3 regions of the Streptomyces sp. RGM 3693 genome follow, and region 3 is predicted to be linked to each of the others. Evidence: riboswitches for the same ligand, from Rfam matches in the RefSeq annotation. Region 3 holds a riboswitch; each other region holds the start of a gene.
What was found. A riboswitch is a leader RNA that binds a small molecule or an ion and turns the genes downstream of it on or off. The one in region 3 is predicted to bind cobalamin.

Region 1 (7,405 bases), on a different contig from region 3:
TCGACGGAGTAGAAGTTGCGGCCGGTCGGCAGGACGTTGACCAGACCGCGCAGCGGTGAGCCGGACGGGCCGGCCGGGACGAATCCGCCGTTCAGCGCGTGCACCGCGTGGTCGACCTCGGCCGTGGTGCCGGCCAGCCGCGGGACGACCTCCCGGGCGGCGAAGTCGAGGATGTCGACGACCGCGGTCGGGTGCCCGCCTGCGACCCGGCGCACCGCGGCCGGGTCCCAGTCCGCGTCCTCCATCGCCTGGACGAGGCCGCGGGCGACCGCCTCGGCTTCGTCGGCGGCGGTCCGGGTCGCGGCCGACTCGTCCAGGCCGAGCGCCTCGCGCAGTCCGGGCAGCGCGGAGGTGCCGCCCCAGATCTGTCGGGCGCGCAGGATGGCCAGCACGAGGTTGACCCGGGCCTCGCCGACCGGCGCGGCGCCCAGCACGTGCAGGCCGTCGCGGATCTGCGCGTCCTTGACCTCGCACAGCCAGCCGTCGACGTGGAGCAGGAAGTCGTCGAACCCGTCGTCGTCCGGGCGTGCGTCCAGGCCCAGGTCGTGGTCGAGCTTGGCGGCCTGGATCAGGGTCCAGATCTGCGCGCGGATGGCGGGCAGCTTGGCCGGGTCCATCGAGGAGATCGCGGCGTACTCGTCGAGCAGCTGCTCAAGGCGGGCGATGTCGCCGTAGGAGTCGGCGCGGGCCATCGGCGGGACGAGGTGGTCGACGAGGGTGGCGTGCACCCGGCGCTTGGCCTGGGTGCCCTCGCCCGGGTCGTTGACCAGGAACGGGTAGACGAGCGGGAGGTCGCCGAGCGCCGCGTCCGGACCGCAGGCGGCGGAGAGGCCGGCGTTCTTGCCGGGCAGCCACTCCAAGTTGCCGTGCTTGCCCAGGTGGACCATGGCGTCGGCGCCGAAGCCGCCGTCGGCGGTGGAGGCGGCGATCCAGCGGTAGGCCGCCAAGTAGTGGTGGGAGGGCGGCAGATCGGGGTCGTGGTAGATCGCGATCGGGTTCTCGCCGAAGCCGCGCGGCGGCTGGATGAGGATCAGCAGGTTGCCGCGGCGCAGGGCGGCCAGCACGATGTCGCCCTCGGGGTTCCGGCTGCGGTCGAGGAACATCTCGCCGGGCGGCGGGCCCCAGTGCTCCTCGACGGACTCCCGCAGCTCCTGCGGCAGCGTGGCGTACCAGCGGCGGTAGTCGGCGGCCGGGATACGGACCGGGTTGCGGGCCAACTGCTCCTCGGTCAGCCACTCCTGGTCGTGGCCACCGGCCTCGATGAGGGCGTAGATCAGCTCGTCGCCGTCACCGGACTCAAGGCCCGGCACGGGCTCCGTGCCGAAGTCGTAGCCCTCGGCCTGGAGGCGGCGCAGCAGCGCGACGGCGCTCGCCGGGGTGTCCAGGCCGACCGCGTTGCCGATCCGGGAGTGCTTGGTGGGGTAGGCGGACAGCACCAGCGCCAGCCGCTTCTCGGCGGCCGGGATGTGCCGCAGCCGGGCGTGCCGGACGGCGATCCCGGCGACCCGGGCGGCGCGTTCGGCGTCGGCGACGTACATCGGCAGACCGTCCTCGTCGATCTCCTTGAACGAGAACGGCACGGTGATCAGCCGCCCGTCGAACTCGGGCACGGCGATCTGCGAGGCGGCGTCGAGCGGGGAGAGCCCCTCGTCGCTCTCCTCCCAGGCGGCCCGCGACCCGGTCAGGCAGAGCGCCTGGAGGATCGGCACGTCCAGGGCGGCCAGCGCACCCGCGTCCCAGGACTCGTCGTCGCCGCCCGCGGACGCCTCGGCGGGCTTGGTGCCGCCCGCGGCCAGCACGGTGGTGACGATGGCGTCGGCGGTGCGCAGTTCCTCGATCAGCTCCGGCTCGGGAGCCCGCAGCGAGGCGACAAACAGCGGCAGTGGACGGCCGCCGGCCCGCTCGACCTGGTCGCACAGGTCATGGACGAAGCCGGTGTTGCCGCTCATGTGGTGGGCGCGGTAGTAGAGCACGGCCACCGTCGGGCCGGTCACCTCCCGCGCCGTGCGCTCCAGCGGGCCCCAGGACGGGGCGGCCGCGGGCGGCTCGAAGCCGTGGCCGGTGAGCAGCACGGTGTCGCTGAGGAAGCAGGCCAGCTGGGAGAGGTTGGCCGGGCCGCCGTGCGCGAGGTAGGCGTGCGCCTCGGCCGCGATGCCGACGGGGACCGTGGACGCCTCCATGAGCTGGGCGTCGGGGGCCTGTTCACCGGTGAGCACCACGACCGGGCGGTGCTGGTCCGCGGCCAACAGCACGTCCAGACCGTCCTGCCAGGCGCGGAGACCGCCGAGCAGACGGACGACGACCAGGTCGGTGCCCTCCAGGAGCCCGGGGAGTTCGGCGACGTCGAGACGGGCCGGGTTGGCGAGCCGGTACGGCACGGGGCCCGTGGCCGCGCGGGCGCTGAGCAGGTCCGTGTCGGAGGTCGACAGCAGAAGGATCACGGCGCAGCCCTTCCTCGGGGTGTCCACGCCCCGGGTGGTCGTATGGACGGCGGGAGTTCCTGGCTCACCCGGCGGTGGCCGGGTTCACAGTGGCGGGACCGCGCCGGATTCTCACCGGGCTTCCTCCCTTGGCGCCGTCGCTGGCGTCCGGTGGGTCAGCCGACCCACCGACCTGCATAGTAAGGGCTGCGGCCGGGCCGCGGGAGCCCGCCTCCGGAGCTGCCGTTCACCACCCCTCGCCCCGGTTCCGGGCGCCACCGACGTAGGTATGCTCGCCGCCATGCCGCCCTCCCCCTCACCACGCCCCGACCGGGCCGAACCGCCCGTGCGGGACCGCGGTGACGCCTGCCCGGGAGCGCTGCGGCTGCACTCCGCCGCTGACGGGCAGCTGGCCCGAGTGCGGCTGCCCGCAGGGGACTTGACGGCGCGCCAGGCCAACGCGTTGGCGGACGCCGCGGAGCGCCTCGGCGACGGCCACCTCTCGCTGACCTCCCGCGGCAACGTCGAACTCCGCGGTCTGCCCGACGACTGCGGCCGGCACCTCGCCGACCTCCTCACCGACGCCGGACTGCTGCCGTCCGTACGCCACGAGCGGATCCGCAACGTGCTGGCCTCGCCGCTGGCCGGACTCGACCGGCACACCCCCTCCGACGTGCGGTTGTGGGCCCGGAGCCTGGACGCGCTGCTGTGCGCGAGCGGATCGGCGACGGCGCTCTCGGGCCGCTTCCTGTTCGTCCTCGACGACGGCCGGGGCGATGTGGCGGGCCTGGGCGGCGATGTGACCTTGCTCGCAGAATCCGGCCGGAAGGCCCCGGCGGACACCGAGTACCCGCCAGGGACCGCGTCCGGGTACGGGGCGCTGCTCCGGGTCGGCGACGACCCCGCGGCGTTGCGGATCGCGGCGGACGACGTACCGCGGGCGGCGCTGACCGCCGCCGAGGTCTTCCTGGCCGCCGCCGCTGAGTGCGGCAGCGGCGCCTGGCGGGTCCGCGAACTCCCCGCCGCACGGCCGCTGACCGCCCAGGAGGTGCAGCCTGCGCTGCGGGCCGCGGGCATCGCCGCGGAGCACGCGGAGTACCCGGAGTACGCAGACGCGGTCGGCCCGCAGCCGGCCGTGCCGTACGCCGACGCCACCGCCCCCGGTTCGATCGAGGGGCCCGACGGCCGCCGTGCACTGGCGGTCCTGGCGCCGCTCGGCCGGCTGGCCGCGGCCCAGTGGCGGCTGCTGACCCAGATCGCCGCCGACGACGGCTCCGGCGAACTGCGCCTCACGCCCTGGCGCGGCATCGTCGTCCCCGGCCTGCCCGCCGCACCGGCGGCCCGGCGGCTCCGCGACCTGGCCTCCGCCGGACTGATCACCGACCCGACCTCCCCCTGGCGCCGGGTCACCGCCTGCACCGGCCTACCCGGCTGCGCCAAGTCCCTTACCGATGTGCGGAGCGATGCGGCGACCGCGCTCGCCGGGGGCGGCTCCGTCCCGGCGGACGATTCCGGTGTGCCGGTCGGGCTGCCCGTCCACTGGTCGGGCTGCGAACGGCGCTGCGGCCACCCGCACGGCGCCTGGATCGATGTGCTGGCGACACCCGACGGCTATCGCACCACCGCGGTGGGCCCCAACACCCCGGCCCCGCCGCCGGTTTCACGTGAAACACCGCGACCGAACGACGTTTCACGTGAAACACCCCGGTCGGGCGCCGTTTCACGTGAAACATGGACCGCCCCCGGTGCCCCTCTTGCTGCCCGTCCTCCTTCCACCCCTCAACCCACCACCCCGAGGCCCCAGTGACCGCGTTCGACTATGAAAAGGACGGGGCGGCCATCTACCGCCAGTCCTTCGCCACCATCCGCGCCGAGGCGGATCTCTCCGGACTGCCCTCCGACGCCAGCCGGGTCGCGGTCCGGATGATCCACGCCTGCGGCATGGTCGATCTCGTCCGCGATCTGGCCTTCACCCCGGGGGTCGTGGCCAGTGCGCGCACCGCGCTGCGCGCCGGTGCACCGATCCTGTGCGACGCCACCATGGTGGCCAGCGGGGTGACCCGCAAGCGGCTGCCCGCGGACAACGAGGTGCTGTGCACCCTCGGCGATCCGTCGGTCCCGGAGCTGGCCGCCCGGATGGGCACCACACGCAGCGCCGCCGCCCTCGAACTGTGGCGGGACCGGATGGAGGGCGCCGTGGTCGCCTTCGGCAACGCCCCCACCGCGCTCTTCCGGTTCCTCGAAATGATCGAAGAAGGGGCACCGCGACCCGCGGCCGTCCTCGGCATCCCGGTCGGCTTCATCGGCGCGGCCGAGTCCAAGGACGCGCTGATCGACCACCCGTCCAAGCTGGATCACATCGTGGTGCGCGGGCGGCGCGGCGGCAGTGCCATGGCCGCGGCCGCGATCAACGCCCTGGCGAGCGAGGAAGAGTAGGCGTGAGCGAGCAGCAGGCGAGCAGCGGCACGGTGGACCAGCCGGCCGCGCAGTCCCCGGAGCGGTCCACCGGCCGCCTCTACGGCGTCGGCCTCGGCCCCGGCGACCCGTCCCTGATGACCGTGCGGGCGGTGGAGGTCATCGCCCAGGCCGACGTGGTGGCGTACCACAGCGCCCGGCACGGACGTTCCATCGCACGTTCCATCGCCGCGCGGCACATCCGCCCGGACCACATCGAGGAAGCCCTGGTCTATCCGGTCACCACCGAGTCGACCGACCACCCCGGCGGCTACCGCGGCGCCCTGGACGAGTTCTACGAGGCGGCGGCGGCGCGGCTCGCGACCCATCTCGACGCCGGCCGCACCGTCGCGGTGATATCCGAGGGCGATCCGTTCTTCTACGGCTCGTACCAGCACATGCACAAGCGGCTGGCCCACCGCTATCCGACCGAGGTCGTACCCGGCGTCACCTCCATCAGCGCCGCCGCAGCCCGCCTGGGCACCCCGCTCACCGAGGCCGACGAGGTGCTGACCGTCCTCCCCGGCACCCTGTCGGAGGAAGAGCTGACGGCCCGTCTGAGCGCCACCGACTCGGCCGTCGTGATGAAGCTGGGCCGTACCTTCCCCAGCGTCCGCCGTGCCCTGGAGCGCTCCGGCCGGCTGCCGGAGGCCCGCTACGTCGAGCGCGCCACCATGGCCGGGGAGCGCACCGGAGCGCTGTCCGACGTCGACGCCGACTCCGTGCCGTACTTCTCCGTCGCGGTCGTCCCCAGCCGCATCGCCACCGCCGCCGAGGAGCCGGAGCCGGCCGCCGCGGACCGCGGTGAGGTGGTTGTGGTCGGCACCGGACCGGCCGGTCCGCGCTGGCTCACCCCGGAGTCCCGCGGTGCCCTGGCCGCCGCCGACGACCTCGTCGGCTACACCACGTACTTGGACCGCGTCCCGGTGCGCCCGGGCCAGCGCCGGCACCCCTCGGACAACAAGGTCGAGTCCGAACGCGCCGAATTCGCGCTGGACCTGGCCCGCCGCGGCCGCCGAGTGGCCGTGGTCTCCGGCGGCGACCCCGGCATCTTCGCCATGGCCACCGCGGTCCTCGAAGTGGCGTCGGAGGAGCCCTACCGCTCCGTGCCGGTGCGCGTCCTGCCGGGCGTCACGGCCGCCAATGCCGCCGCCGCCCGCGCCGGCGCCCCCTTGGGCCACGACTACGCGGTGATCTCGCTCTCCGACCGGCTCAAGCCCTGGGAGGTGATCGCCGAACGGCTGCGCGCGGCGACCGCCGCCGACCTGGCCCTGGCGCTCTACAACCCCGGCTCCCGCAGCCGCACCTGGCAGGTGGCCAAGGCCCGGGACGTCCTCCTGGAGCACCGCGCACCGGACACCCCGGTCATCCTCGCCCGCGACATCGGCGGCCCGGAGGAGTCGCTCCGCACCGTCCCGCTCACCGACCTCGATCCCTTGCAGGTCGACATGCGGACGATCCTGCTCGTCGGCTCGTCCCAGACCCGGCGGGTACAGCGCGACGACGGCACCGAGGTGGTCTGGACGCCGCGCCGGTACCCGGAGCGCTGACCGCCCGCGCGGCGTCAGCCGAGGAGCGCCCGCACCCAGTCCACCGCCGCGCCCGGCTCGGCGGCCACCGGCACGCCCTCCGGAACGGGGGGCCGCTGGACGACCACCACCGGCACCCCGGCCTCCCGCGCGGCCGCCAGCTTGGGGGCGGTCGCCGCGGCGCCGCTGTCCTTCGTCACCAGCACGTCGATGCGGTGGTGACGCAGCAGTTCCCGTTCCCCGTCGAGGGTGAACGGGCCGCGGTCCAGGACCGTCGTCATCCGGGGCGGGTGCGGGGGCTCCGGGGCGTCCACCGAGCGGACCAGGAACCACAGGTCCGTGAGGTGGGCGAAGTGGGCGAGACCCATCCGGCCGGTGGTGAGGAAGACCCGGCCGCCGAGGGCGGGGAGGACGGCGGCGGCCTCGGTGAGGGAGGGGACCGGGTGCCAGACGTCGCCGGGTTGTGCGCCCCAGCCGGGGCGACGGAGGGCCAGCAGGGGAACATGGGCGGTGGCGGCGGCCTGGGCCGCGTGGAAACTGATCGTGCCGGCGAAAGGATGGGTGGCGTCGATGAGCGCGTCCACCGCGTGCTCGCGCAGCCAGCGGGCGAGGCCCTCGGGGCCGCCGAACCCACCGATGCGCACCTCCCCGGCGGGCAGCCGCGGCGCCGCCACCCGGCCGGCCAGTGAGGTCATCACCCGCACCCCCTCCTCCGCCACCAGGGCCGCGGCCAGCTGGCGGGCCTCTGTGGTGCCGCCGAGGATCAGTACTTGGCGGGCGGATTCGTGGACGGGTGACGTCGGCATGAGCGGCAGGTTCCTCCGTGGGTGAAACGCAACCGCAGGGTACGGGAGGGCGCAGCGCGCAGCTCGCGCACACCGGGCTGCGGCCCGGGTGGACGACCGGGGCGTGCGCCACGGCCGCCAGCACGGCCGCGTACACGGCGCTGCTCAGCGGGGAGTTCCCGGACCCGGTGACGATCACGCTGCCGAGGGGACAGAC
Region 2 (7,405 bases), on a different contig from region 3:
CGCCGTCCCGTACACCATCCTTGTCTACCCGCTGATCTTCACCTTCCTGCCCCGGCTGTGGTCGGTGTCGCACCGGCACGGCTACGTCACCACCTCCGACTTCGTCCGCGGCCGCTTCGGTTCCAAGGGCCTGTCGTTGGCGGTGGCGCTCACCGGACTACTCGCCACGATGCCGTACATCGCGCTCCAACTGGTCGGCATCCAGGCCGTCCTGGACGTGCTGGGCGTCGGCGGCGGCGAGCACGCCAACTGGTTCGTCAAGGACCTGCCGCTGCTGATCGCGTTCGCCGTGCTGGCCGCGTACACCTACTCCTCGGGCCTGCGGGCGCCCGCGCTGATCGCGTTCGTCAAGGACGGGCTGATCTACCTCGTCATCGCGGTGGCGATCATCTACATCCCGATCAAGCTGGGCGGCTTCGGCGAGATCTTCCACACGGCCAAGCAGACGCTCGCCGTGCACGGGCCGACCGGCAAACCGCGCGGTGAACTGGCCAGCGGCCCCAACGCGCAGTGGGCGTACGCCACGCTCGCGCTCGGCTCGGCGCTGGCGCTGTTCATGTACCCGCACTCGATCACGGCGACGCTCTCCTCGCGCAGCCGCAACGTCATCCGCCGCAACACCACGATCCTGCCGCTCTACTCCCTGATGCTGGGCCTGCTCGCGCTGCTCGGCTTCATGGCGATCAAGGCTGGCACGGACACCCACGGCAATGCGCAGCTGGCGATCCCGCAGCTCTTCGAGGACATGTTCCCCAGCTGGTTCGCGGGGGTGGCGTTCGCCGCGATCGGCATCGGCGCGCTGGTGCCCGCGGCGATCATGTCGATCGCCGCCGCCAACCTCTTCACTCGGAACGTCTACAAGGACTTCCTGAAGCCCAGCGCCACGCCCGAGCAGGAGCACAAGGTCGCCAAGCTGGTCTCCCTCCTGGTCAAGGTCGGCGCACTGGCCTTCGTCCTCACCATGGACAAGACCGTCGCCATCAACTTCCAGCTGCTGGGCGGCATCTGGATCCTGCAGACCATGCCGGCGCTGGTCGGCGGCCTCTTCACCCGCTGGTTCCACCGCTGGGCGCTGCTGGCCGGCTGGGCGATCGGCATGGTCTACGGCACCCTCGCCGCGTACGGGGTGGCCAGCCCGACCCAGAAGCACTTCGGCGGCTCCAGCGCGGAGATCCCCGGCATCGGCCAGATCGGCTACATCGGTCTCACCGCCTTCGTCCTGAACGTCGTGGTGACGGTCGTCCTGACGTTCGTCCTGAGGGCCCTCAAGGCCCCTGAGGGCACCGACGAGACGGTCCCCTCGGACTACACCGCCGACGTCGGCGACGCGGGCGTCACCGCCGACCTGCCGCCCGCCACGGCGGAGGCGGCGGCGGGGCACTGAGCGTCGTCAACTACGGCGGAGGGCCGTCGCGTTCGTCAGGGACGCGGCGGCCCTTTCGTGCGCGACGCGGCAACCGGGCCGGTCAGTGGACCCAATCCTTCAGCGGCGCAGTGTCGAGCGCGATGCCCACCGGGTCCGGAAGGGGAAGGGACTTGCCGAACGGAACGGTGTGCACGTCCTCATAGCGCTGGCCGTCGGGCTCGCTGTAGAGCGACACCTGGCACGACTTCCGGTCGATCAACAGGTAGAGCGGAATGCCCGTTTCGGCGTAGGCCCTGGGCTTCTCAACCCTGTCACTTTGCTCGGTGTCGGAGTCGTACGACGTCACCTCGACGACCATCAGGACGGGGTCAGGGTCGACCCATTCGCCCTGGCCGACAAAGGCGTCCATGGGGGCGAGCGTGCCGTCCGGCCGGGCGCGGCCACTCCGGTACGACTGCACCTTGATACCTTGGGAAGGGTCGAGCCAAAGCTCGGGCCGGTGCTGCATGCAGATACGCGTGAGCCACTGAATGATCCGCCCGTGGTCCCCGTCCGGCATGGGCTTGCTCCTGACCTTCCCGTCGATGAGTTCCAACCGCGCGCCCTCTTCCAGGCGGGCGAGTATCCGGGCGGCCTCTTCGAAGTGCTCGGGAACAGTGATGTGCGGCGGGTCGGCGAGCGCGGTCATGGCGCCTTCTCCTTGCTGTCGGAGCGAGCAGGGAACGTAAGACCGACGGTAGTCGAGCCCACTGACAGTCACGCGTTGATCACCATTCGCCACCTCGGCCGTGCTGTCGGGCGGTCGTCGCCACACTGGCCCCCATGGACATCACGATCAGGCCCATACGCCAGGCGGAGTTCGACACGGTCGGCGAGTTGGTGGTGGAGGTGTATCTGAGCGACGGGCTGCTGTCCGGCGGGGTGGACGATCCGTACGCGGCGGTGCTGCGGGAGGTGGCGCACCGGGCGGAGCACGCCGAGGTGTTGGTGGCCTCGGACGGGGCGGACGGGGCGGTGCTGGGGGCGGTGACGTTCGCGACGCACGGGAGTCCGTACGCGGATCTGGCCGGGCCCGGCGAGGGCGAGTTCCGGATGTTGGCGGTGCGGCCCGCGGGGCGCGGACGGGGCATCGGTGAGGCGCTGGTGCGGGCCTGTCTGGCGCGGGCGCGGGCGCTGAGGCTGCGCCGGATGGTGCTGTCGAGCCATCAGCACCTGCTGCCGGCGCACCGGCTCTACGGGCGGCTGGGGTTCGCGCGGGCGGCGGAGCGGGACTGGGATCCGGTGCCCGGCATCACCCTGTGGGCGTTCGCCCGCGAGCTGGTCTGAGCCGCCTTCCGGGGGCGTTCCGAAGGCTTTGCGGCGGCGTTCAAAGGGAGCCCGGGCGGCCCGGCCCTTCGTATGCCTGGGGGAATGCTATGCGGCAACGACACAAGATGTGGGGGTGCGTGCGGGGAGCGACACAAGATGTATGCTCTTCCTCGCTGTCGCCGCAGGGGAATCCGGTGCGAATCCGGAACTGTCCCGCAACGGTGTGAGAGCGCAGTCCACCGGCCGTTTCCCAACGGTACGGACCCGGCGGTGCGCTCCCTAGTCCGAGGACCTGCCGACGGTACGTCCGCACCGCCATCGGTGCGGCGTCGATACGTCCGGGCCCCGAGGGATGGGCCGATGGACGCCGCGCGGCCGGCCCGCGCACCCCCGGTTCGCCGCGGGGTGCGGCCCTGCCCGCGCGGCTCCCGTCGCACCACTGTCCCTCCCGGCCCCCGCCGAGTGAGGGAGAGCATCAGGTGACCATCGCGCCAACGGAGCCCGCGTCAGACGCCGAGGTCGTGCAGCCCGTCGTGGCCGCGCCTGGCGCGTACGAAGACGGCCCGGGCGTCGCCCTGCTGCGGACGCTGACCGAGTTGACCGCGGACCTGACCGCGACCGATCCCGGCAAGGTGGCCGCCGCCGCGCTGCGCGGCCGGCACCCCGGGTCCGACGCGGCGGAACTGCGCTCGCTGGCGACCGAGGCCGCGGCCGGCCTGATCGCCGACGAGCCGCAGTACTCCAAGCTCGCCGCGCGCCTGCTGACCCGCGCCATCGCCGAGGAGGCCGCCGGCCAGGGCGCCACCTCCTTCTCGGCCTCGATCGCGGTCGGCCACCAGGAGGGGCTGATCGCGGACGCCACCGCGGAGTTCGTCCGCACCCACGCGGCGCGGCTAGACGCGCTGGTGCGCGAGGCGCTGGCGGCCGGCGCCGACGACCGGTTCGGGTACTTCGGGCTGCGCACCCTCCATTCGCGCTACCTGCTGCGGCACCCCACCACCCGCCAGGTGATCGAGACGCCCCAGCACTTCCTGCTGCGGGTGGCCTGCGGCCTCGCCGAGGACAACGGCGCGCGGGCGCTCGCGGACGTCGCCGAGCTGTACCGGCTGACCAGCACGCTCTCCTACCTGCCGTCCTCCCCCACGCTCTTCAACTCCGGCACCCGGCACCCGCAGATGTCCTCCTGCTACCTGCTGGACTCCCCGCTGGACGAGCTGGACTCGATCTACGACCGCTACCACCAGGTGGCCCGGCTCTCCAAGCACGCCGGCGGCATCGGCCTCTCGTACTCCCGGATCCGCGCCCGCGGTTCGCTGATCCGCGGCACCAACGGGCACTCCAACGGCATTGTGCCGTTCCTGCGCACCCTGGACGCCTCGGTGGCCGCGGTCAACCAGGGCGGCCGCCGCAAGGGCGCGGCCTGTGTCTACCTGGAGTCCTGGCACGCCGACATCGAGGAGTTCCTGGAGCTGCGGGACAACACCGGCGAGGAGGCCCGCCGGACCCACAACCTCAACATCGCGCACTGGATCCCGGACGAGTTCATGCGCCGGGTGGAGGCGGACGCGGACTGGTCGCTGTTCTCCCCGTCCGACGTGCCCGAGCTGGTCGACCTGTGGGGCGCGGAGTTCGACGCCGCCTACCGGGCGGCGGAGGCCGCGGGCAAGGCCCGTAAGCAGGTCCCGGCCCGGGTGCTGTACTCCCGGATGATGCGCACCCTGGCGCAGACCGGCAACGGCTGGATGACGTTCAAGGACGCCGCCAACCGCACCGCCAACCAGACCGCCGAGCCCGGCCGGGTCGTGCACTCCTCCAACCTGTGCACGGAGATCCTGGAGGTGACCGACGACGGGGAGACCGCCGTCTGCAACCTCGGGTCGGTCAACCTGGCCGCGCATCTGGGCGAGGACGGCGAGCTGGACTGGGAGCGGCTGGACGCCACCGTCCGCACCGCCGTGACCTTCCTCGACCGGGTCGTGGACATCAACTTCTACCCGACCGAGCAGGCCGGCGCCTCCAACTCCCGCTGGCGGCCGGTCGGTCTGGGCCTGATGGGCCTCCAGGACGTGTTCTTCCGGCTGCGGCTGCCGTTCGACTCGGCCGAGGCGCGGGAGCTCTCGACCCGTATTTCCGAGCGGATCATGCTCGCCGCCTACGAGGCATCCGCCGACCTCGCCGAACGGCACGGCCCGCACCCGGCCTGGTCCGCGACCCGTACGGCCCGCGGCGTGCTGCACCCGGACCACTACCCGAACGCCGAACCGCGCTGGGCGGACCGCTGGGCGGCGCTGCGCACCCGGATCGCCACGTCCGGGATGCGCAACTCGCTCCTGCTGGCCATCGCGCCGACCGCCACCATCGCCTCCATCGCCGGCGTCTACGAGTGCATCGAGCCGCAGGTCTCCAACCTCTTCAAGCGCGAGACGCTGTCCGGAGAGTTCCTCCAGGTCAACACGTATCTGATCGAGGAGCTCAAGGAGTTGGGCCTGTGGGACGCGCGGACCAGGGACGCGCTCCGGGAGGCCAACGGCTCCGTTGCGGAGCTGGCCTGGATCCCCGCGGACGTCCGGCACCGCTACCGCACCGCCTGGGAGATCCCCCAGCGGGCCCTGATCGACATGGCCGCGGACCGCACGCCGTACCTGGACCAGAGCCAGTCGCTCAACCTCTTCATGGCGTCGCCGACCATCGGGAAGCTCAGCTCGATGTACGCGTACGCCTGGAAGCGCGGCATCAAGACCACGTACTACCTGCGCTCCCGGCCGGCGACCCGGATCGCCCAGTCGGCCCGCGCCGCATCCGCCCCCGCCCAGCTGCCGGTGGCCGACCCCGACGCGGTCGCCTGCTCCCTGGAGAACCCCGAGTCCTGCGAGGCCTGCCAGTAATGACCACCGCGCCCGAGAACACTGCCGCCGGCGACCGCCCCGGCCGTACCAAGAACCTCCTCGACCCCGGCTTCGAGCTGACCCTGCGCCCCATGCGCTACCCGGACTTCTACGACCGGTACCGGGACGCGATCAAGAACACCTGGACGGTGGAGGAGGTCGACCTGCACTCCGACGTCGCCGACCTCGCCAAGCTCTCCCCCGGTGAGCAGCACCTCATCGGCCGTCTGGTGGCCTTCTTCGCCACCGGCGACTCGATCGTCTCCAACAACCTGGTGCTGACCCTCTACAAGCACATCAACTCCCCCGAGGCGCGGCTCTACTTGAGCCGTCAGCTCTTCGAGGAGGCGGTGCACGTCCAGTTCTACCTGACGCTGCTGGACACCTACCTGCCCGATCCGGACGACCGTGCCGCCGCCTTCGACGCGGTGGAGAGCATCCCGTCCATCCGGGAGAAGGCCCAGTTCTGCTTCCGGTGGATGGACCACGTCGAGGAGATCGACCAGCTCACGACCAAGGCCGACCGCCGCCGCTTCCTGCTCAACCTCATCTGCTTCGCGGCCTGCATCGAGGGCCTGTTCTTCTACGGCGCGTTCGCGTACGTCTACTGGTTCCGGTCGCGTGGCCTGCTGCACGGTCTGGCCACCGGCACCAACTGGGTCTTCCGGGACGAGTCGATGCACATGGAGTTCGCCTTCTCTGTGGTGGACACCGTCCGCCAGGAGGAGCCCGAGCTCTTCGACGACGCACTCCAGCAGCAGGTCGTCGACATGCTCAAGGAGGCCGTGGAGGCCGAGCTGCAGTTCGCCCACGACCTGTGCGGTGACGGCCTGCCCGGGATGAACACCGCGTCGATGCGCGAGTACCTCCAGTGCGTCGCCGACCAGCGGCTGCGCCGGCTGGGCTTCCCGGCCGTCTTCGGCTCGGAGAACCCGTTCTCCTTCATGGAGCTGCAGAACGTCCAGGAGCTGACCAACTTCTTCGAGCGGCGCGCCTCGGCCTACCAGGTCGCCGTCGAGGGCTCGGTCTCGTTCGACGACGACTTCTGATCCCGGTCGTCCGACCCGCCGTCCCACCTGCCGTCCGGCTGCCTGCCGATTGTGAGCGTTCGATTAGCGGGCGGCCGGAGCGGCAACCCGAACCTGTGCTTCCGCATCTACGCAGATATGGAGGGCAGGAAGAAAAGTCGCCGATACATCGACTATCCCCGCCTGGGCCGGAAGGGGGTGCGTCGTTGGCTGCCGTCGTGGCGCCTGTGGCTGGGCACGTGCACCTTCGTCCTGGCCTGCCTGGCGGGGCTGTTCGCGTTTGTCTACGCGAAGATCGACATCCCCAACGAGAACGCGCTCGCCGCCCGCGAGGCCACCGTCTACTACTGGGCGGACGGCAGCCAGATGGTCAGCGTCGGCGCCGTCAACCGCCAGAACGTCACCCTCGACAAGGTGCCCAAGCACGTCCAGAACGCGGTGATAGCAGCGGAGAACGCCACCTTCTACGAGGATCACGGGGTCTCGCTCACGGGCATCGCCCGGGCCGCGGTGAACATGGTCTCCGGCGGGGACACCCAAGGCGGTTCGACCATCACCCAGCAGTACGTGAAGAACACCTATCTCTCGCCGGATCAGACCGCGACCCGCAAGGTGAAGGAATTCATCATCTCGCTGAAGGTCAACAACCGGAAATCCAAGGCGGATATTCTTCGGGGCTATCTCAACACCAGCTGGTTCGGCCGCGGTTCGAACGGCATCCAGGCCGCCGCGCACGCCTATTACGGCATCGACGCCAAGGACCTCAATCCCAGCCAGGGCGCCTTGCTGGCCGCCCTCCTGAAGGGCTCCGAGCAGTA
Region 3 (7,405 bases):
GCCAGGGCGCGTTCTTCGATGAGTGCGCGCGAGGAGTGGGAGCCGACCTCTTCGTCGGCGGTCACCAGGATCTCGACGCCCGACCGGTCGTCGAGCGTCGCCAGGCCGTGGATGGCCTGCACCAGTCCGCCGAGCATGTCGAAGACCCCGGGGCCGGTCGCCTGTCCGTCCCGGACCGTGAACGGGCGGCGTTCCAGGGTGCCGAGCGGGAACACCGTGTCGTGGTGACCGAGGATCAGCACGGTGGGCTCCCCGCCGGCCGACCAGTGGACGTGCGGTCCGGCTGGGCTCTCGACGAGGTTGGCGCGCCCGCCGAGGCGGCGCTCGATGACGGCGGCGACGGCTTCGGCCGATGCCTTCAAGGCGTCGACATCGCGCGAGGGGGACTCGGTTTCGACGAGTGTCCTGAGGTCCTCAAGCATCGCGTCAACACGCACGGGGGTGGACTTGCGCAGCGTCATGGCGCAAGGGTAGCCGCCAGGCCGGGGCGGAATTCCAGGCAGTTGGGGTACGACGGGCAGGGGGAACGCCGAGGTCAGCGGGCGGCCGGTCCGGTCAGGGCCAGCCGTGGTCGCGGAGTCGGCCCACCTCGTAGCCCCGTTGTGCGCAGGTGTCGAGGATGCGGGGCAAGGCCCCGAGGGCGGAGTGCCAGGCACCGGGGGCCGAGGTGCAGTCGGAGTCGTGCAGGAGGATCGTGCCGCCGCCGTGCAGGTCGCGGGTGACCGTCCGGTGGACCGACTGCGGGGTGGCCGAGGGGGTCCAGTCCTTGCCCCAGCAGGTCCACAGGACCGGGGTGAGGCGCAGGCGGCGGGCGGCCAGATGGGCGGCGGTCGACATCACCCCGTACGGGGGCCGGAAGAGTGCGGGGGCCCGGCCGGTGAGGTCGCCGACCAGGTCCCGGGCGCGGGCGAGGTCGTCGTAGGTGGCCCGGGGACCGCGCAGGAGCAGCGGGCGGTGGAGCCAGCCGTGGACCGCGATCTCGTGCCCGGCGGCGGCGATGTCGCGCACCAGGCCGGGGCTCCGGTGGGCTTGGCTGCCGAGGAGGAAGAAGGTGGCGGTCACCCGGCGTTCGGCCAACGTCTCCAGGAAGAAGGGGGTGGACCGTGGGTCGGGGCCGTCGTCGAAGGTGAGGGCGACGTGGCCGGCGCTGCCCCGGCCGGCCAGGCGGGGCATGGCGCGGTTGCGCAGCGGCCCGAAGGTGGCGGCGACGGGCGCGGCGTGGGCGGCGGCGAGTGCGGGCAGTACGGCGTAGGCGGCGGTGCGGAGCAGACGGGTGCGGGTCATGAGTGGTGACCCTCCGGGTGGTGGCCTGCCGGTGTGTGGAAGTGGGCCACGTCGTCGAAGTCGAGTTCGTGGCCGAGGGCGTGGATCAGGCGGGGGCCGTCGTGGGTGGTGGCGACCGCGGTGCCGATCGCGCCCGCCCAGACGGTGCAGGCCACGACGGCGGTGGTGACGAGTCGTCGGAGGGCCTGCCGGGCACGCCGCTTGGGGGCCGATACGGCGGCGGGGCGGGCGCCCGTTCGGCTGACCCGGACGATCTCGGCGGCGGGGCCGTCCGGCGCCCCGGCGAACAGGGCGAGGCCCGCCTCGCGCTGGAGGAGCCCGCGCGGTCCGTCGATCAGGTCGCCGAGGACCTCCGCGAGGTCGGCGGGGTCGCGGATCCAGGCGGCGACGCCGGCTTCCTCCAGCGCGGCGGCGTTGGTCAGGCCGTGGCCGGGAATGCAGCGGTAGCTCGCGACCGGCAGGCCGGCGGCGAACGCTTCCAGGGAGGTCAGGCCGCCCGCGTTCTGCACGAGCACGTCGGCGGCGTGCATCAGTCCGGGCATGTCGTCCACCCAGCCGAAGGCGTGGTCGATGCCGTCGGCGCGCAGCTGCGCGGCCAGCGACTCGTTGCGGCCGCAGATCACGACCGGCACGGCGGCACCGCAGTCGCGCAGTTCCCGGGCCACCCGCCGCACCGGTCCGACGCCCCAGGAACCGGCGACCAGCAGTGCCAGCGGGGCGTTCGCCGGCAGTCCGAAGCGGGCCCGGGCCGCGGCGCGGGCCCGTGCGTCGGCGGGGCGGAAGCGGGGGTCGGCCACCGGGCCGCGCACCCGGACGTCCGGCGCCCCGGCCTGCCGCGCCTGGGCCGCGGGGACCGGATGCGCCGCGAGGTGGACGTCGACGCCGTCGGCCACCCACAGCGGGTGCACCGAGAAGTCGGTGAGGTAGGTGAGGACGGGGACGGTCAACCGGCCGGCGAGTCGGAGGTTGCCCAGCACGCGGCTGGCGCCCGGGTAGGTGGCGACGACCGCGCGGGTGTCTGGCGGCAGGGCCCGCAGCATGCGGTCCTCGGCGGTGCGGAGCAGGGCCCGGGCCAGTGGGCCGCCGCCTCCGGCGCGCTGGGTGCTGTGGTAGACGCGCTGGTAGGCCCAGGGGGCCTGGACGAGCATCCGGTGGTAGCCGTCCCGTACCAGCCGGCCGATCCGGGCGGGCAGCAGGTCGAGCAGATCGAACCGGTCCACGGTGAGGCCGTCCGCGGTGAGCCGGCGGGCAAGTTCGGCGGCGGCGCCGTCGTGGCCTGCGCCGATGCTCGCGGAGACGATCGTGACGCGCTGCGTCGTCGTGGCCGTCGTCGCTGGTCGGGGGCGCAGGGTGGCGGCCGCGAGCGCGCGCAGGTGTGCCGTGCTTCCGAGGTAGAGCATGGTGTGTTCTTCCGCAGCAGGAGCAGGGGACCGAGCGCTCCGCGGTGCAGCCGGAGCGGAGCGGGGGCGGCGAAACTCTACAACATGTAGTAGATCAACTCGTACAACATGTAGGAGAACGCTCAGAGAACGCTTCGCACGCGAACCGGATCCCCGCGTTCTACAAGCCGTAGTAGCTCCGGAGTAGGCTGGGGCGCCGAACGGGAAGGGCGATGAACGGTGCACGAGCGGAAGCACGACGACAGCGGCGAGGCATCCGGCAGGCGGGCCCGCGGTGAGCTGGAGAGCGGCGTACTGGCCGCCCTCTGGGGCGCCGAGCAACCACTAACCGCCCGCCAGGCCATGGAGCGACTACCCGACGACCTGGCCTACACCACCGTGCTGACGATCCTGACCCGCCTGTACGACAAGGGCATGCTGGTCCGGCGCCGCGCGGGCCGCGGCTACGCCTATGCGCCCGCCAGGGACGAGGCGTCCCACACCGCCGAGCGGATGCGCACCCTGCTGGAGCGCGGCTCGGACCGGGAAGCGGTGCTCACCCGCTTCGTCTCGGAACTGTCCCAAGAGGACGAGCAGTTGCTGCACCGGCTGCTGGCCGGCCCCGACGCCGACCGCACCGACGAAGGGCGATGAGCCGGTGACGATCAGTGTGTACGTCCCGCTCCTGATCACCTTCGTCCTCGCCGTGCTCGCCCCCCGTGCGGCCCGGCGCCTGCCGCCGCGACCGTCGGCCTGGTCCCTGGCCTGCGCCGCGCTGGTGACGGCCATCGGCTGGCTCGGCTCGCTGGCCCTGTTGGCGTTCACCGGCCTCGCGCAGATCCCCGAGGTCGCCCGGGAGGGCCACTGGTCGGTGTCCGCACTGCGGGCCGAGGACCCGGTCTCCCTCGCCGTTGCGGCCCTCAGCGCCGCGGCGCTCACCTGGAGCGCCGTATCACTGGGGGTGGCCACCGTCCGGCAGGTCCGGCAGGTCCTTCAGGCCCGGCAGGAGTGCGCCCGGATGCTCGGCGACACGGAACTGACCGTGCTCGACGACGAGGTCCCGCGGGCCTTCGCCCTGCCCGGCGCACCCGGCCGGATCGTGGTGTCCCGCGGCATGCTGCGCAGCCTCAGCGACGAGGAGCGCGCGGCCCTGCTGGCGCACGAACGGGCCCACCTCCGCGGTCGGCACTACCTCTTCCAGGTCGTGTGGCACCTCACCACCGCCGTCAATCCCCTGCTCCGCCCGATGGCCGACGCCGGCGCCTTCGTACTGGAGCGCTGGGCCGACGAAGCGGCGGCGGCCCGCGTCGGCAGCCGCACGGTGGTCGCCCGCGCCGTCGGACGGGCCGCCCTGGCCACCTCCGCCGCCGCCCGGCCCGGTGTGCTGGCCGCGACTGGCGGGCCGGTGCCCCAGCGGGTGCGGGCCCTACTGGCGCCCCCACCCCCGCTCCGCGCCCTGCCCTTCGCGGCGGGCGCCCTCCTGCTCACCGTGTGCTGCGCCAGCCTGGCCAACGCCGCATCGGACAGCGACCAGATGGTCGAGCGCGCGCAGCGGGCACGGTGCCTGGCGCACGTCATGGCCATGGACGCCCCGGGAGTCGCCCGCCCCCCGCAGGATTTCGACGACTGCCGCGACCATCACGGGCACCGGGACCACTGAGACAACTGCGACCACCGTCGTCCGGGGCCGGGCAGAAGCACGCGGTCGGCCTTGCCCACCCTCGCCCCGGAGCAAACGCCTCAGCCGGTTGTCGCATCTCACCTTCCGCGTGGTGGACGGGACCCGACGCGCCGCGGGCGCGCACCGTAGGCTGACCCGTGCAGCTGGTTCGCCCCGCCCGCCAGGCGGGAGGCGTCGCAAGAGGGAACCCGGTGGGAATCCGGGACTGCCCCGCAGCGGTGAGTGGGAACGACCGCCGTCATACGCACTGGGCCCGGCCGGGCCTGGGAAGCGACGGCCACTAGGAATCTCGTACGACACGAGACGCGCCCGCGAGTCCGAAGACCTGCCAACTGCCCGTGCGCGAAGCACTCGTGCGCGGACATCCCGGTGACCCCGAGGGCGGGCTGGGGGTGCCCCCGGACGAAGTCTGGGGGAGTACCTACCAGGCGGACCAGCACGCCCTGTCGGGCGACTGCGCTCCACCGGTTCCGTCACCCCTTCGCGCTCTCGTCCCGTTGCCGGGATCTCAGGGATTCATCTCGCGAAGGAGATCTCCGTGACCGTCAAGCCCGAAGCCGTGACCGCACGGGCCACCGTGTACGGCTACCCCCGGCAGGGACAGCACCGGGAGTTGAAGCAGGCCATCGAGGGCTACTGGAAGGGCCGCGTCACCGCCGACGCCCTGCGCGCCACCGCCGCGGAACTGCGCCGGACCCATTGGCAGGAGCTCGCCGACGCCGGCATCAACGAGGTCCCGACCGGCGACTTCTCCTACTACGACCACGTCCTGGACGCCAGCGTCATGGTCGGCGCGGTTCCCGAGCGTCACCGCGCGGCGGTCGCCGCCAACCCGCTCGACGGGTACTTCGCGATGGCCCGCGGCACCCAGGACGTCGCACCGCTGGAGATGACCAAGTGGTTCGACACCAACTACCACTACCTCGTCCCCGAGTTGAGCCCGGACACCGTGTTCACGGCCGACTCCGCCCGGCAGGTCGCGGAGTTCACGGAGGCCCTCGCCCTGGGGCTGACCGCGCGGCCGGTCCTGGTCGGCCCGGTCACCTACCTCCTCCTCGCCAAGCCCGCCCCCGGCGTGGCCGACGGCTTCGACCCGCTCACCCTCCTCGACCGGCTGCTGCCGGTGTACGCGGAGGTCCTCGCGGATCTGCGGGCGGCGGGCGCGGAGTGGGTACAGCTCGACGAGCCCGCCCTCGTCCAGGACCGCACCCCGGCCGGACTGAACGCCGCCGCGCGGGCCTACCGCGACCTCGGCGCCCACACCGACCGGCCCAAGTTGCTGGTCGCCTCCTACTTCGACCGGCTGGGCGACGCCCTGCCGGTGCTGGCCAAGGCCCCGATCGAGGGGCTGGCGCTGGACTTCACCGAGGCGGCCGCGGCCAATCTGGACGCGCTCGCCGCCGTCGGCGGTCTGTCCGGCAAGCGCCTGATTGCCGGCATCGTCAACGGCCGCAACATCTGGGTCAACGACCTGGAGAAGTCCCTGTCCGTGCTGGCCACGCTGCTGGGCCTGGCGCATCGGGTCGACGTGGCCGCCTCGTGCAGCCTGCTGCACGTCCCCCTCGACGCGGCGGTCGAGCGGGACATCGCACCGCAGATCCGGCGCTGGCTCGCCTTCGCCCGGCAGAAGACCGCCGAGGTCGTCACCCTCGCCAAGGGCCTGGCGCGCGGCACCGGCGCCATCACCAGTGAACTCTCCGCCAACCGCGCCGATCTGGCGTCCCGGGCCGGTTCCCCGATCACCCACGACCGGACCGTACGGGCCCGCGCCGCGGCCGTCACCGAGGCCGATGCCCGGCGCTCCCAGCCGTACGCCGAGCGGACCGCCGCCCAGCGCAGTCACCTCGGCCTGCCGCTGCTGCCGACCACCACCATCGGCTCGTTCCCGCAGACCGGCGAAGTGCGCACCGCACGCGCCGACCTGCGGGCCGGACGGATCGACACCGCCGGCTACGAGGCGCGCATCGAGGCCGAGATCCAGGAGGTCATCTCCTTCCAGGAGAAGGCCGGGCTGGACGTCCTGGTGCACGGCGAGGCCGAACGCAACGACATGGTCCAGTACTTCGCCGAGCAGCTCACCGGCTATCTCGCCACCCGGCACGGCTGGGTGCAGTCCTACGGCACCCGCTACGTCCGCCCGCCGATCCTCGCCGGTGACATCTCCCGCCCCGGGCCGATGACGGTCCGTTGGACGGCGTACGCCCAGGCGCTCACCGAGCGCCCGGTCAAGGGCATGCTCACCGGTCCCGTCACGATGCTCGCCTGGTCCTTCGTCCGCGACGACCAGCCACTCACGGACACCGCGCGCCAGGTCGCCCTCGCACTGCGCGACGAGGTCGCCGACCTTGAGGCGGCCGGGACATCGGTCATCCAGGTGGACGAGCCCGCGCTCCGGGAGACACTGCCGCTGCGGGCCGCCGACCGCCCCGGCTATCTGGCGTGGGCCACCGAAGCCTTCCGGCTGACCACCGGCGGGGTGCGCCCGGGCACCCAGATCCACACCCACATGTGCTACGCCGAGTTCGGTGACATCGTGCAGGCCATCGACGACCTCGATGCCGACGTGATCAGTCTGGAGGCCACCCGCTCCCACATGCAGGTCGCCCGGGAGCTCGCCGCCCACGGCTACCCGCGCGAGGCCGGCCCCGGTGTGTACGACATCCACTCCCCGCGCGTGCCGAGCCCGGCGGAGGCGGCGGACCTACTGCGCGCCGGTCTGCGGGCCATCCCCGCCGAGCGCCTGTGGGTCAACCCCGACTGCGGACTCAAGACCCGCGACTGGCCGGAGGTCCGAGCCTCCCTGGAGAGTCTGGTCACCGCGGCCCGGACGGTACGCACGGAGCTGTAGTCGCGGCCCGTGGGCACCGCGCCCGCCCCGGTCGTGGCGACCGGGGCAGGCGCGCCGTGCGGTACCGACGTGTTCACACCGGCTTCCCTGCACCGCGGGCCTTCGCCGGCACATATATAGCTGGACGTCCTAGTAAGTCCACCCCCGGCCGCACATCGAGATCCCTCCCGCCGTGAACGGCCGTTCCGCGCCGGCCTCTTGACGTCCCGCGCC

Region 1: another riboswitch for cobalamin. It lies ahead of cobN (cobaltochelatase subunit CobN); the one in region 3 lies ahead of metE (5-methyltetrahydropteroyltriglutamate--homocysteine S-methyltransferase).
Region 2: another riboswitch for cobalamin. It lies ahead of ACO0M4_RS02100 (ribonucleoside-diphosphate reductase subunit alpha); the one in region 3 lies ahead of metE (5-methyltetrahydropteroyltriglutamate--homocysteine S-methyltransferase).

What each region holds. Positions count from the first base shown of each region.
Region 1 covers NZ_JBMPPQ010000002.1:509,959-517,363, reverse strand. The annotation lists gene cobN (cobaltochelatase subunit CobN) at 1-2,441, opposite strand, end outside; cobalamin riboswitch at 2,476-2,625, opposite strand; gene cobG (precorrin-3B synthase) at 2,710-4,227, shown strand; gene ACO0M4_RS19595 (precorrin-8X methylmutase) at 4,224-4,856, shown strand; gene ACO0M4_RS19590 (precorrin-2 C(20)-methyltransferase) at 4,889-6,424, shown strand; gene ACO0M4_RS19585 (cobalt-precorrin-6A reductase) at 6,439-7,209, opposite strand; gene ACO0M4_RS19580 (cobalt-precorrin-5B (C(1))-methyltransferase) at 7,227-7,405, shown strand, end outside.
Region 2 covers NZ_JBMPPQ010000001.1:454,862-462,266, reverse strand. The annotation lists gene mctP (monocarboxylate uptake permease MctP) at 1-1,384, shown strand, start outside; gene ACO0M4_RS02110 (Uma2 family endonuclease) at 1,467-2,054, opposite strand; gene ACO0M4_RS02105 (GNAT family N-acetyltransferase) at 2,189-2,692, shown strand; cobalamin riboswitch at 2,835-2,988, shown strand; gene ACO0M4_RS02100 (ribonucleoside-diphosphate reductase subunit alpha) at 3,154-5,559, shown strand; gene ACO0M4_RS02095 (ribonucleotide-diphosphate reductase subunit beta) at 5,559-6,608, shown strand; gene ACO0M4_RS02090 (transglycosylase domain-containing protein) at 6,726-7,405, shown strand, end outside.
Region 3 covers NZ_JBMPPQ010000003.1:669,705-677,109, forward strand. The annotation lists gene ACO0M4_RS31680 (M20 family metallopeptidase) at 1-461, opposite strand, end outside; gene ACO0M4_RS31685 (polysaccharide deacetylase family protein) at 556-1,284, opposite strand; gene ACO0M4_RS31690 (glycosyltransferase) at 1,281-2,684, opposite strand; gene ACO0M4_RS31695 (BlaI/MecI/CopY family transcriptional regulator) at 2,904-3,317, shown strand; gene ACO0M4_RS31700 (M56 family metallopeptidase) at 3,322-4,323, shown strand; cobalamin riboswitch at 4,472-4,691, shown strand; gene metE (5-methyltetrahydropteroyltriglutamate--homocysteine S-methyltransferase) at 4,883-7,192, shown strand.